DNA from 2 places in the Vibrio sp. 10N genome. Region 2 is predicted to be linked to the other one. Evidence: riboswitches for the same ligand, from Rfam matches in the RefSeq annotation. Region 2 holds a riboswitch; the other holds the start of a gene.
What was found. A riboswitch is a leader RNA that binds a small molecule or an ion and turns the genes downstream of it on or off. The one in region 2 is predicted to bind lysine.
Positions count from the first base shown of each region.

Region 1: linked by a shared signal. The riboswitch ahead of lysC (lysine-sensitive aspartokinase 3) and the one ahead of AAA946_RS10510 (Na+/H+ antiporter NhaC family protein) in region 2 are both predicted to bind lysine.

Region 1 is NZ_BTPM01000001.1:3,102,772-3,109,471, forward strand. Features, by position in the region: gene AAA946_RS14435 (pyridoxal-phosphate-dependent aminotransferase family protein) at 188-1,306, opposite strand; lysine riboswitch at 1,522-1,696, shown strand; gene lysC (lysine-sensitive aspartokinase 3) at 1,798-3,147, shown strand; tRNA gene AAA946_RS14445 (tRNA-Asp) at 3,625-3,701, opposite strand; rRNA gene rrf (5S ribosomal RNA) at 3,744-3,859, opposite strand; rRNA gene AAA946_RS14455 (23S ribosomal RNA) at 3,989-6,700, opposite strand, start outside.
Region 2 is NZ_BTPM01000001.1:2,265,558-2,272,257, forward strand. Features, by position in the region: gene hisC (histidinol-phosphate transaminase) at 1-918, opposite strand, end outside; gene hisD (histidinol dehydrogenase) at 934-2,232, opposite strand; gene hisG (ATP phosphoribosyltransferase) at 2,236-3,132, opposite strand; His leader region at 3,174-3,310, opposite strand; gene AAA946_RS10510 (Na+/H+ antiporter NhaC family protein) at 3,542-5,143, opposite strand; lysine riboswitch at 5,263-5,446, opposite strand; gene AAA946_RS10515 (H-NS family histone-like protein) at 6,011-6,418, shown strand; gene AAA946_RS10520 (inosine/guanosine kinase) at 6,470-6,700, opposite strand, start outside.

The sequences.
Region 1 (6,700 bases), 840 kb from region 2:
CCCTTTTTCAAGGAGATGGCGAAAGTACTGCATTGAGCGCAGCGTACACTAATAACCAAAATAGACGTCATCCTCACGAAAGTGAGGATCTTCACCCGCTAGTACCGCGGTCAAATTGTGTGAGTCACTTGCCGCACGAGGTCCCCTTTTTCAAGGGGATGACGTCTGTTATCTAATGTTGTAAAGACTACTTCAACACCGTCTCAAGCGCCTTCAGACAAAGCGCGACATTCTCTCTTCTCGCGCCGTAGCCCATCAAACCAATACGCCATGCTTTTCCAGCGAGCGCACCAAGGCCAGCACCAATCTCAAGGTTGTACTCTTCTAACAGCTGCGCTCTTACTGCGGCATCATCTACGCCTTCTGGAAGATAGACGGCATTAAGTTGCGGTAGACGACTTTGCTCTTCAACAACAAAACTCAGACCTAGGTTTTCGAGCCCTTCACGTAGCAACATATGCATGTCTTTATGGCGCTGCCATGCATTCTCTAGCCCTTCGTTTTTCAAAAGCACCAACGACTCATGAAGCGCGTAAAGGCTGTTTACTGGCGCAGTGTGGTGATAACTACGCTTACCCTCCCCGCTCCAATAACCTAGTACTAGGCTCTGATCCAAGAACCAACTCTGAACTGGTGCTTGTCGGGACTTAATCACTTCAATGGCTGCTGGAGACAGGGTGACTGGTGACAAACCAGGAACACAAGAGAGGCACTTTTGGCTACCAGAGTAAACGGCATCCAACTGCCACTCGTCTACCAATAACGGAACACCACCTAGTGAGGTCACTGCATCCACAATAGATAGCATGTTGTGCTGCTTAGCCAGCGCACCTAGCGCTTTAGCATCACTCACCGCTCCGGTAGAGGTTTCAGCATGCACAAATGCGAGGATCTTCGCATCAGGATGTTCAGCTATCGCCTGTTCGACTTTAGTGACCGAAGCCGGTGCACCCCACTCATCATCCACCACAATCGCCTCGCCGCCACAGCGAACCACGTTCTCACGCATGCGCTCACCAAACACACCATTGCGGCACACGATAACCTTATCACCTGGCTCGACTAGGTTTACAAAGCAAGTTTCCATACCGGCACTACCAGGGGCAGAGACCGCAATTGTAAATTCATTTTCTGTTTGGAATGCGTATTTCAGCAGCGCTTTGAGCTCATCCATCATCCCGATAAAAAGTGGGTCAAGGTGACCTATTGTTGGGCGGCTCAATGCTTGCAATACTTGCGGATAGATATCAGATGGGCCAGGTCCCATTAGAGTTCGGTGAGGGGGCACAAAGCTTGAAATGGTCATGGGCAGTTATCCTATTAGGTTATTGTAGTTGTTGGGAAAAACATCACGTTGGACGTTAATGCCATCTACAATGGCGAAAAAACAACATTTTTGCAACATCCAACCACTCAAGTTTTTCATGTGAAATGCATAAACATCCATTGACTTTTGGCACGCAAAAACGTTGAATAAACACACTATCTGTAGCCAATCGTTTTCATTGACGTTCTCGATGCTACAGCGGAAGAGGAGCACTGCCCAGGCAAGTGATTTGTGAAGCCGCAACTTCAATACAATTCACTCATGGGGAGCAGTGCCGAGATGAACTAAAATTGTCGGATTTAGTTTGTCGGTTAAACGGGCTGAATCCCTTTAACTGTCACCAAGATTTGGTGAAGAGCTTCTGAGGTCTATTCTAATTATTCAGATTCCTCTGCTCTATTTCTCTCTTCAAACATCGGATGTTGGGTTACCAACCTTAAACTTTAAACTGGAAGTCCTGGAGAAACACTGTGAGCGCATTCAATGTAGCTAAATTTGGCGGAACAAGCGTCGCCAACTTCGAAGCCATGAGCCGTTGTGCCGAAATCGTCGAAAATAACCCGCAAACCAAATTGGTAGTAAGCAGCGCTTGTTCAGGCGTGACCAATATCTTGGTTGAACTTGCAAACGGCGTTAAAGACGAAGCTCGTCGTGCTGAGCTGATTCGCAAGCTTCGCGATATCCACACCGACATTATGTCAAAGCTCAATGACGTCAGCTCTATTGAAGCACGTGTTGATGCTTTGATTGAAAAGGTAGCAACACTTTCAGAAGCAGCTTGCATTGCGGCTACTCCAAAGCTTACCGATCACCTAGTGGCCTGTGGCGAGCGAATGTCCACGCACATCCTTACTCGCTTAATGCAAGAGCGTGGTGTCGATGCAGTGCGTTTTGATATTCGTGAAGCGCTTAAAACTGACAGTGATTACGGTAAAGCAGAACCAAACATCGAAGCGACCAAAGCAGCGGCTAGCGAGAAGCTGGTTCCTCTTTGCAAGCAACATGTTGTCGTTACACAGGGCTTTATTGGCTCTGATGAAGATGGCGAGACTACCACGCTAGGCCGTGGCGGTAGTGATTACAGCGCAGCACTGATTGCTGAAGCCGTAGAAGCTGCAGGTCTTGAAATCTGGACAGATGTACCAGGTATCTACACCACGGATCCACGTATTGCACCAAATGCTCGTCCAATCCCAGAGATCAGCTTTAGTGAAGCGTCTGAAATGGCTAACTTCGGTGCCAAGATCCTGCACCCTTCAACACTACTACCTGCACTGCGTCATCAAATCCCAGTTTTTGTAGGTTCATCTAAAGCACCACAAGAAGGTGGCACTTGGGTAAGACAAACCGTAGAGAGCGCACCTCTGTTCCGCGCATTAGCGCTACGTAACAACCAAACTATGGTCACGCTACGTAACCCTCGAATGTTCCAGGCGTATGGTTTCTTAGCAAACGTATTTACTGTACTTGCTAAGCACAAGATCTCTGTTGACCTAGTGACGACTTCTGAAGTCAGTGTTTCTCTAACACTTGACCAAACTGACACAGGTGGAGGCGCACCAGAGCTCCCACTTGAAGCACAGCAAGAGCTAGAGCAACTTTGTACTGTTGAAGTCAAACAAGGGCTTAGCCTTATCGCGCTTATTGGTAACCAGATGAGTGAAACCAAAGGTTCAGCAGCGGAAGTATTCGATACACTAGACAGCTTCAATATCCGTATGATTTGCTACGGAGCAAGCCCTCACAACCTTTGCTTCCTTCTAGACGAAGGTGAAGCGAAGGATGCAGTAAAGGCGCTGCACGAAGACTTGTTTGAGTAGGCGATAAGCATTGAACAAAGGCGGTAGAAATACCGCCTTTTTTGCATCTATGGGATGGCAGATGATAGAACTTCAAAAAGCATAGACGTAAAAAAGCCCCAGTCATTCGACGGGGACGCCTAGTCTAGGGCTTAGTATAAGTGGCGGAATGGCGGGGGTTGCCATCAACTGGGACTCGACTCCCTTGAAAAGGGAGCTACCAAATTTTAGATAATAAAAAACCCGACGCTTTCGCATCGGGTTCTCTAATAAGTGGCGGAGTGGCTGGGGTTGCATCCAACCGGGACTCGACTTCCTTGAAAAGGAAGCAACCAAACTCTAGATAATAAAAAACCCGACGCTTTCGCATCGGGTTCTCTAATAAGTGGCGGAGTGGCTGGGGTTGCATCCAACCGGGACTCGACTTCCTTGAAAAGGAAGCAACCAAACTCTAGATAATAAAAAACCCGACGCTTTCGCATCGGGTTCTCTAATAAGTGGCGGAGTGGACGGGACTCGAACCCGCGACCCCCGGCGTGACAGGCCGGTATTCTAACCAACTGAACTACCACTCCGCAGTGGCAAACACGTTCTACAACGTGGTTCCTTAATTTAAAGCCTGGCGATGTCCTACTCTCACATGGGGAAGCCCCACACTACCATCGGCGCTATTGCGTTTCACTTCTGAGTTCGGCATGGGATCAGGTGGGTCCACAACGCTATGGTCGCCAAGCAAATTCTGCTTTGGTTTTCAGCTTTTCAAAAAAGCTAAAAGCCAAAATATCTGGAAAGCTGTTAATGTGTTCTCTTACACATTCAATTTGTTCTTGCTTTGAGTCCATCAAAACCCTTTGGGTGTTGTATGGTTAAGCCTCACGGGCAATTAGTACAGGTTAGCTCAACGCCTCACAACGCTTACACACCCTGCCTATCAACGTTCTAGTCTCGAACAACCCTTTAGGACACTTAAAGTGCCAGGGAAGACTCATCTCAGGGCTCGCTTCCCGCTTAGATGCTTTCAGCGGTTATCGATTCCGAACTTAGCTACCGGGCAATGCGTCTGGCGACACAACCCGAACACCAGAGGTTCGTCCACTCCGGTCCTCTCGTACTAGGAGCAGCCCCCTTCAATCTTCCAACGCCCACGGCAGATAGGGACCGAACTGTCTCACGACGTTCTAAACCCAGCTCGCGTACCACTTTAAATGGCGAACAGCCATACCCTTGGGACCGACTTCAGCCCCAGGATGTGATGAGCCGACATCGAGGTGCCAAACACCGCCGTCGATATGAACTCTTGGGCGGTATCAGCCTGTTATCCCCGGAGTACCTTTTATCCGTTGAGCGATGGCCCTTCCATTCAGAACCACCGGATCACTATGACCTGCTTTCGCACCTGCTCGAATTGTCATTCTCGCAGTCAAGCGGGCTTATGCCATTGCACTAACCTCACGATGTCCAACCGTGATTAGCCCACCTTCGTGCTCCTCCGTTACTCTTTGGGAGGAGACCGCCCCAGTCAAACTACCCACCAGGCACTGTCCTCATCCCCGATTAGGGGACCAAGTTAGAACATCAACACTACAAGGGTGGTATTTCAAGGACGGCTCCACTAATACTGGCGTACTAGTTTCAAAGCCTCCCACCTATCCTACACATGTAGGGTCAATGTTCAGTGCCAAGCTGTAGTAAAGGTTCACGGGGTCTTTCCGTCTAGCCGCGGGTACACTGCATCTTCACAGCGATTTCAATTTCACTGAGTCTCGGGTGGAGACAGCGTGGCCATCATTACGCCATTCGTGCAGGTCGGAACTTACCCGACAAGGAATTTCGCTACCTTAGGACCGTTATAGTTACGGCCGCCGTTTACCGGGGCTTCGATCAAGAGCTTCGACCTAAGTCTAACCCCATCAATTAACCTTCCGGCACCGGGCAGGCGTCACACCGTATACGTCATCTTACGATTTTGCACAGTGCTGTGTTTTTAATAAACAGTTGCAGCCACCTGGTATCTGCGACTCCCCATAGCTCCATCCGCAAGGGACTTCACCGCGAGGAGCGTACCTTCTCCCGAAGTTACGGTACCATTTTGCCTAGTTCCTTCACCCGAGTTCTCTCAAGCGCCTTGGTATTCTCTACCCGACCACCTGTGTCGGTTTGGGGTACGATTCCTTACAATCTGAAGCTTAGAGGCTTTTCCTGGAAGCATGGCATCAATGACTTCACTACCGTAGTAGCTCGACATCGTGTCTCAGCCTTAAAAAGAGCCGGATTTACCTAACTCTTAAGCCTACGCACTTGAACCTGGACAACCGTCGCCAGGCCCACCTAGCCTTCTCCGTCCCCCCATCGCAATTGTAAGAAGTACGGGAATATTAACCCGTTTCCCATCGACTACGCCTTTCGGCCTCGCCTTAGGGGTCGACTCACCCTGCCCCGATTAACGTTGGACAGGAACCCTTGGTCTTCCGGCGAGGAGGTTTTTCACCCCCTTTATCGTTACTCATGTCAGCATTCGCACTTCTGATACCTCCAGCAAACCTTACAGTCCACCTTCAACGGCTTACAGAACGCTCCCCTACCCAATACATAAATGCATTGCCGCAGCTTCGGTGTATAGCTTAGCCCCGTTACATCTTCCGCGCAGGCCGACTCGACTAGTGAGCTATTACGCTTTCTTTAAATGATGGCTGCTTCTAAGCCAACATCCTAGCTGTCTAAGCCTTCCCACATCGTTTCCCACTTAGCTATACTTTGGGACCTTAGCTGGCGGTCTGGGTTGTTTCCCTCTCCACGACGGACGTTAGCACCCGCCGTGTGTCTCCCGGATAGTACTTACTGGTATTCGGAGTTTGCAAAGGGTTGGTAAGTCGGGATGACCCCCTAGCCTTAACAGTGCTCTACCCCCAGTAGTATTCGTCCGAGGCTCTACCTAAATAGATTTCGGGGAGAACCAGCTATCTCCAGGTTTGATTGGCCTTTCACCCCTAGCCACAAGTCATCCGCTAATTTTTCAACATTAGTCGGTTCGGTCCTCCAGTTGATGTTACTCAACCTTCAACCTGCCCATGGCTAGATCACCTGGTTTCGGGTCTATATCCAGAGACTGAACGCCCAGTTAAGACTCGGTTTCCCTACGGCTCCCCTAAACGGTTAACCTTGCCACTGAATATAAGTCGCTGACCCATTATACAAAAGGTACGCAGTCACACCACGAAGGTGCTCCTACTGCTTGTACGTACACGGTTTCAGGTTCTATTTCACTCCCCTCACAGGGGTTCTTTTCGCCTTTCCCTCACGGTACTGGTTCACTATCGGTCAGTCAGTAGTATTTAGCCTTGGAGGATGGTCCCCCCATATTCAGACAGGATATCACGTGTCCCGCCCTACTCGATTTCACTGATGATGAGATGTCGGTTACGGGGCTATCACCCTGTATCGCGGCACTTTCCAGAGCCTTCACCTGTCTCATTAAAAGCTTAAGGGCTAATCCAATTTCGCTCGCCGCTACTTTCGGAATCTCGGTTGATTTCTCTTCCTCGGGGTACTTAGATGTTTCAGTTCCCCCGGTTCG
Region 2 (6,700 bases):
TTTAAATAGCGCATCACCATTTTCAAATTTGACCAGCAAATAGTTGCCCCAGCCTTCAAATACCGTCACGCCGGAAATCGTTGATAGACCGGCCTGCAAATACGCGCGATTGGCATTGAGATCCAACACTTGGAACTTAGCGCGGGCTAGGCCTTGCTCAGAGAGTGCTTGCTGCGCAATTTCGGCAACAGGAATAGGCACTGGGTAAGGTGCAATTACTTTAAGTAGTACATTGATGAGCTCTTCATTCGCCAATGTGAAACCGCAGCGAAGACCCGCTAGTGCAAACGCTTTTGACAGTGTGCGCAGAATCGCGAGGTTTGGGTATTGAGCCAAAAGATCAACCGTTGACGCTTCAGGACAGAAATCGATATACGCTTCGTCCATAACCACGATAGCTTTGTCTTTGGTCATCTCAAGAAGAGACACAATATCTTCTCGGTTAACTAAGTTGCCTGTCGGGTTATTTGGGCTACAAACGAACACCAACTTAACGCCATCTAGGTTAGCTTCAATCTCTGGTAGATTGAGCTGCCAATCTGCGGTTAGCGGCACAGTTTTGCGCTCTACACCAATGGTTTCTGCACTGATGGCATACATGCCATAAGTCGGCGGACAGTAGAGAATGCTGTCTTCACCTGGCTCACAGAAAGCGCGAATCAGCAGTTCAATGCCTTCATCAGCGCCACGTGATGTTAGCGTTTGTTCTGGCTTAACACCTGCATAATTAGCGTAGGCTTCAATAAGCTGCTTTGGCTGACATTCGCTGTAGCGATTAAGACGCGCAAAGTCGGTTTTGTATTCATTGTTGAACGGTGATTCGTTGGCATTTAACCAAATATCACCGCTACCACCAATACGACGCGCAGACAAATAAGGCGTCAGTTGTTGAACTTGTTTACGAGCTAATTTTTCCATCATTCACTCTCCTGTCTACGCTTTTTGTGCGTTCAGTTTCTCTACACGAATTGTCACGGCGCGTTTGTGGGCGTCTAGACCTTCGGCTTCCGCCATAGTCACAACGGTTGGTGCTAAGCCTAGTAAGCCATCTGAACTTAACTCTTGAACCGTCATGCGTTTTGAAAAGTCCGCCAAACCAAGGCTTGAGTAGGTGCGAGTGTAGCCATAGGTTGGCAAAACGTGGTTAGTGCCTGATGCGTAGTCACCCGCCGACTCAGGTGACCAGTCACCCAAGAAAATAGAACCTGCATTGTCCAGCAAAGGCAAAAGCTCGCGTGGGCTCTCAGTTTGAACAATCAAGTGCTCTGGGCCATAGTAATTAGAAATCGAGACACATTGCGTTAGCGATTCAGCAATAATAATTAAGCTAGAGCCCAATGCTTTTTCAGCGATATCTGCCCGAGATAATTGCTTTAATTGTCGCTTCACCGCTTCTGTTACTTGATCAGCAATGATTGGTGATGGTGTCACAAGTACAACTTGAGAATCTGGACCATGCTCAGCTTGACTCAATAGATCCGATGCGACGAAATCTGGATCCGCCGTTTCATCGGCAATAACTAGCACTTCAGAAGGGCCTGCTGGCATATCAATCGCCGCACCACGGAAGTCGTTGCTCACTTGGCGCTTGGCTTCCGTAACGTATGCGTTACCAGGACCAAAAATCTTATCCACTTTAGACACAGTCTCAGTACCATACGCCATGGCTGCGACAGCTTGGCCACCACCGACATTGTACACTTCGTCGATTTTACATAGCTTGGCAACGTACAAAATCTCATCAGCAATTGGCGGAGGCGAACAAAGTACCACTTTACGACAGCCTGCAATTTGTGCAGGCACGCCAAGCATTAAAACCGTTGACGGTAGCGGCGCACTGCCTCCTGGAATATACAAGCCCACTTTATTGATCGGACGAGTGACCTGCTCACATACCACGCCAGGTTGGGTCTCTACACGCAACGCTTCTGGGCGCTGCGCTTTGTGAAACTTGGCGATATTAGAATACGCTTGCTCTAGTGCTTGCTTCATCTTTTCAGATAGACGCTCGGATGCCGCTTCAATGTCATCAGCCGAAACTCGAATCGAGTCCGGGCGAACACGATCAAACTTTTCAGTCAGATCAAGCAGCGCTTTGTCACCTTCACGACGAACTTGCTCGATCACTTCAGCGACGGCAGCCGTAATGTTCGCGCCCTCAGCAATAGCTGGACGCTCTAGCACAGACTCTTGCTGAGATTGACTTAAGTGTTGCCAAACTACCGTTCTCATCGATTACCCCATCATCTTCTCAATTGGAAGGACAAGAATAGAGCTTGCACCCAGTTCTTTAAGCTGTTCCATGGTTTCCCAAAACAAATTCTCAGTGCTCACTAGGTGAACCGCTACGCGTTCTTTGTCTGTCGATAGTGGCAAGACAGTTGGATCTTCTGCACCAGGAAGCAGTGATTTAATTTGCTCTAGTTTCTCAACTGGCGCGTGCAGCATGATGTATTTAGACTCTTTCGCCTGCTGAACACCTTGCATACGAGTAAGCAGCTTGTCGATAAGCGCAAGTTTGTCAGCATCAAACTCGCCCATACGCTGAATAAGTGTCGCCTTCGAGCGGAAGATAACTTCAGCCTCTTTTAGGCCATTCGCTTCAAGCGTCGCACCTGTTGAAACTAAATCTGCAATTGCGTCTGCAAGACCTGCACGCGGCGCAACCTCAACAGAGCCGGTTAGCATACATGCACTAAAGTCGACGCCTTGCTCATCCATGTACGCTTTAAGAAGTTGTGGGTAGGTGGTGGCGATACGTTTACCAGCAAGATCTTGAGGGCCGTTGTATGTTTCGTCTTTATCAATAGCGATAGATAGACGGCAACCACCAAAATCGAGACGACGAAGCGTTTTGAACTCGTTAGCCTCACCCAGTGCTTTACGGTCAAGGCGTACTTCTTCCAGTTCGTTCTCACCAATGAAGCCAAGATCAACCACACCATCCATAATTAGGCCAGGGATGTCATCATCTCGAACTAGTAGCAGATCGATTGGCATATTTAGTGAGTGCACAACAAGACGCTCACCCATTACATTGAACTTCACACCACACTTTTTCAGTAGGTCTTGGCTCTCTTTACTTAGGCGACCCTTTTTTTGAATCGCAATTCTTAGGCGTTGTGTTTGCATTGCTGTATCCCTGTGCAAATTATTGATTTTAAACTTATAAAACGAAAAAACCCTCGGGAGTTTTGGTCTCCCGAGGGTTTCATTCTTTAAATCTTAAATCGAACCTCCGAGAGTTTTACCTAGCTCTCGGGTATGCAGACATCTCCCGAAAGACTAAGCTGGGTGATGGTAATGATGATGAATTTTCATATCAAAGTTTTGCATACTTATTACTGGGTTCCTTTGTATCTGTACCCTCACACTAACTAAGCTCATGCGGATTTTCAACCCCTATTTAGCAGATCGTGAGTTTTTTTTTTCGTACTCGCCAATTAGTATGGAATTGACTGCATTTAATACCGAGTCGCAAAGCCACAAATAAAAAAAAGGAGCCCTGTTAATGAGCTCCTCAAAGATAACTTTACTGTGATTATACGTTTGCTTCTTTCGCCATTTTCGCTTTCGACAAAGCGGATAGCACGAAACATACCCCAATAAAGGTCACTGATGCCGCTGCAAAAGAAATCGCCACTGAGGTAGTCATACCTAGAGTAATAAAGCCAACACAAGAAACCAACGCCACTGATAGAGCATACGGAAGCTGCGTAGAGACGTGGTCAATGTGGTTACAACGTGCGCCTGTAGACGACAAGATCGTCGTGTCAGAGATTGGCGAGCAGTGGTCACCGAACACAGAACCTGCAAGCACCGCACCTAGCATAGGTAGCATCATGGCAATATCTGTTGCACCCGCCATATCACCTGCGATTGGGAGCATGATGCCAAACGTACCCCAAGATGTACCTGTAGAGAACGCCATTAGGCCAGACAATAAGAACAGAATGACTGGCAGCCAATGTACATTGATGTTGCCTTGAACCGTTGAAGAAAGGTACGCGCCCGTCTTCATGTCACCGATAACCGAGCCGATAGACCAAGCGAAGAATAGAATAAGAATGGCACCAAACATCGATTTTGCACCAATCCACATCGTCGTTGCGATATCAGCAACAGACAGCTTCTGTTTCAAAACAGTAAATACCGCTGTTAGAAGACCTGCAGAGCCGCCATAAATAAGCGAAGTGCCGACATCTGTATTTTCAAATGCGCCAAGTAGGTTAAACGCAATCTCATCCGCCGCCAGAGCTTGACCGCCGGTGTAGATCATCGCAGCAATCATTGCGCCAATTAGAACTAAGATAGGCAGTACTAGATCAGAAACAGAACCAAACTCGCTTTCTTTAATATCCAGCTCTTCATTCAGTTCATGCGCTTCTTTTGCGTCGTTCTCTTTATCTTTATCAAAACCTAGACCTTGTTTCGCATTCAGTTCATGCTTGCGCATTGGACCCACATCAAGTTGGAACCAGGCAACGGCAAATACCATCAAGAGCGCAAACACAGCATAGAAGTTCATTGGAATTAGGCGAACGTAAGCACCAATTGCGGAGTATTCTGTAATACCGTGAGCAACCAAAATACCGCTAACGATAGTCATGATGTATGCACCCCAGCTAGATGCTGGCATAAGCACACACATTGGCGCGGCAGTCGAGTCAAGAATATAGGCTAGCTTAGCGCGCGATACATAGAAACGGTCAGTAACAGGACGAGAGATCGCACCTACAGCAAGGCTGTTAAAGTAGTCGTCAACGAAAATAAATACGCCAAGGAAAGCAGCCAGTAGTTTGGAACCACGTTTACTTTTCACACGAGCCTGTGCCCATTCAGCAAACGCTTTCGTGCCGCCAGACAGCGTCAGCAACGCAGTCATCATCCCCAATAGCAACAAGAAGCCAACAATACTCATGTTCCAAGTATTTAGGCCGCCATCTTCAATAACCACACCCGAAACGGTGTCGAACACGTAGCCTGCAGCGTTTACTGCAGAATAGTCATTAAGTAAGAAGGCACCCAAAACGATACCCACACCCAACGATAGTAAAACGCGACGGGTAATAATAGCCAAACTCAATGCTACGATCGGCGGTAGCAGTGACAATGGTGATGTAGCAAAATCGATTAAATTCATGATCTTCAAAAACCAGTTTTTATTATGGTCAGAGATCTACTGCAGACATGCGTCATAGAGACGAGAAGTCCAGACGCAAACGTTGAACTAAGCGAAAGGGAAGTGAACACTTCACCCAACCCTACAGTAGCGCTCCATAGTTTAACAATATAATAGACTATGGCAGTGTTGTTCCTTTCGAAGACAACCCCAGCGAGCAAGATTGATGGTCTTTTCTCACTTCGGCGATAGCGCCTTTCATCATCGTTCATTGGTATCACCCCAACGATGGTTACTGATCACTATCGCGCCTCTACATCAAGAGAAATCATTCACTAGTCAGACTGACTATGATGAAAGAATGTGCTTTCTCTTGCATTAGGTGCGAGCCATTGTACTTATCAAACCGTCAATTGCAACATGAATGATGTTGCATCGTTGTAAAGTTTTTTGGTTGATTGTAAATCCTAACGCCACACGACTACGGAGAATGGAATTAGCGCACTTAGTCACACTACTCACGATTTATGCGACGCAAGACATATAGTTTTATAAACTTTTAATGTGTATGTGCTTATTAATAAGCCATCTATTGCTTTGACAATTTACTTTCTTCCACTGCAGGTTAACTTGATTAACCAAGCTGCTAGTACAATATGCAACAAAATCCAGACGGAGAATGACAATTATGAAGAAAGATTCACAATTGAATCAATATTATCGTTACTTCTCCTTGCTTTCAGATTTTGAATCCCATGTTTAAGCATCAATTATCAAGTTTCTGTAAGAATTTCTATTTTTATTGTCTGAATACTACGAAAATATTGTCAATTTTAAATTTGATGTTTATTATTAATCGAAACCAAATAAATAACTCATGGGAATGTCATGTCTGAATTAACTAAAACTCTACTTAATATTCGTAGCCTGCGTGCATTTGCTCGTGAACTTACTCTTGAGCAATTGGAAGAAGCACTAGAAAAGCTAACTACCGTTGTGGGTGAAAGACAAGAAGCTGAAGCAGAAGAACGTGCAGCAAAACAAGCACGTGAAGCTAAGCTAAGTGAATATGCACAAATGATCGCTCAAGACGGCATTGACGTTGAAGATCTTATTGCGGCACTGTCTGGTGAGTCTAAAGGCAAAGCAAAAACTAAACGTGCTCCTCGCCCAGCAAAATACAAGTACGTTGACGGTACAGGCGCAGAAAAAACTTGGACTGGCCAAGGTCGTACACCGTCAGTTATCCAAGCAGCACTAGATGCAGGTAAATCACTAGAAGACTTTGAAATCTAATTCAAACTCCTTTAGTCATTTATAAAAAAGCGCCAATAACTGGCGCTTTTTTTATCTTTCCCAATAAGCCTCTTCAAGGCTATCTTCTCTTTCAGGTAAACCTCTAGAAAGACGAGGTGAATGCTGAACCAATACCTCATAGCTTGCTCGGTTCGAGTACTTGCACACTTGTGAGAACGACGAATAAGTCAAGAAAGTATGTTGGTGTTTACTTGAGTTAGGCACATTTTCTTTATGGTATTTATTCGCTGCCATATCATGTAGCAACGCAGACAACGCAGC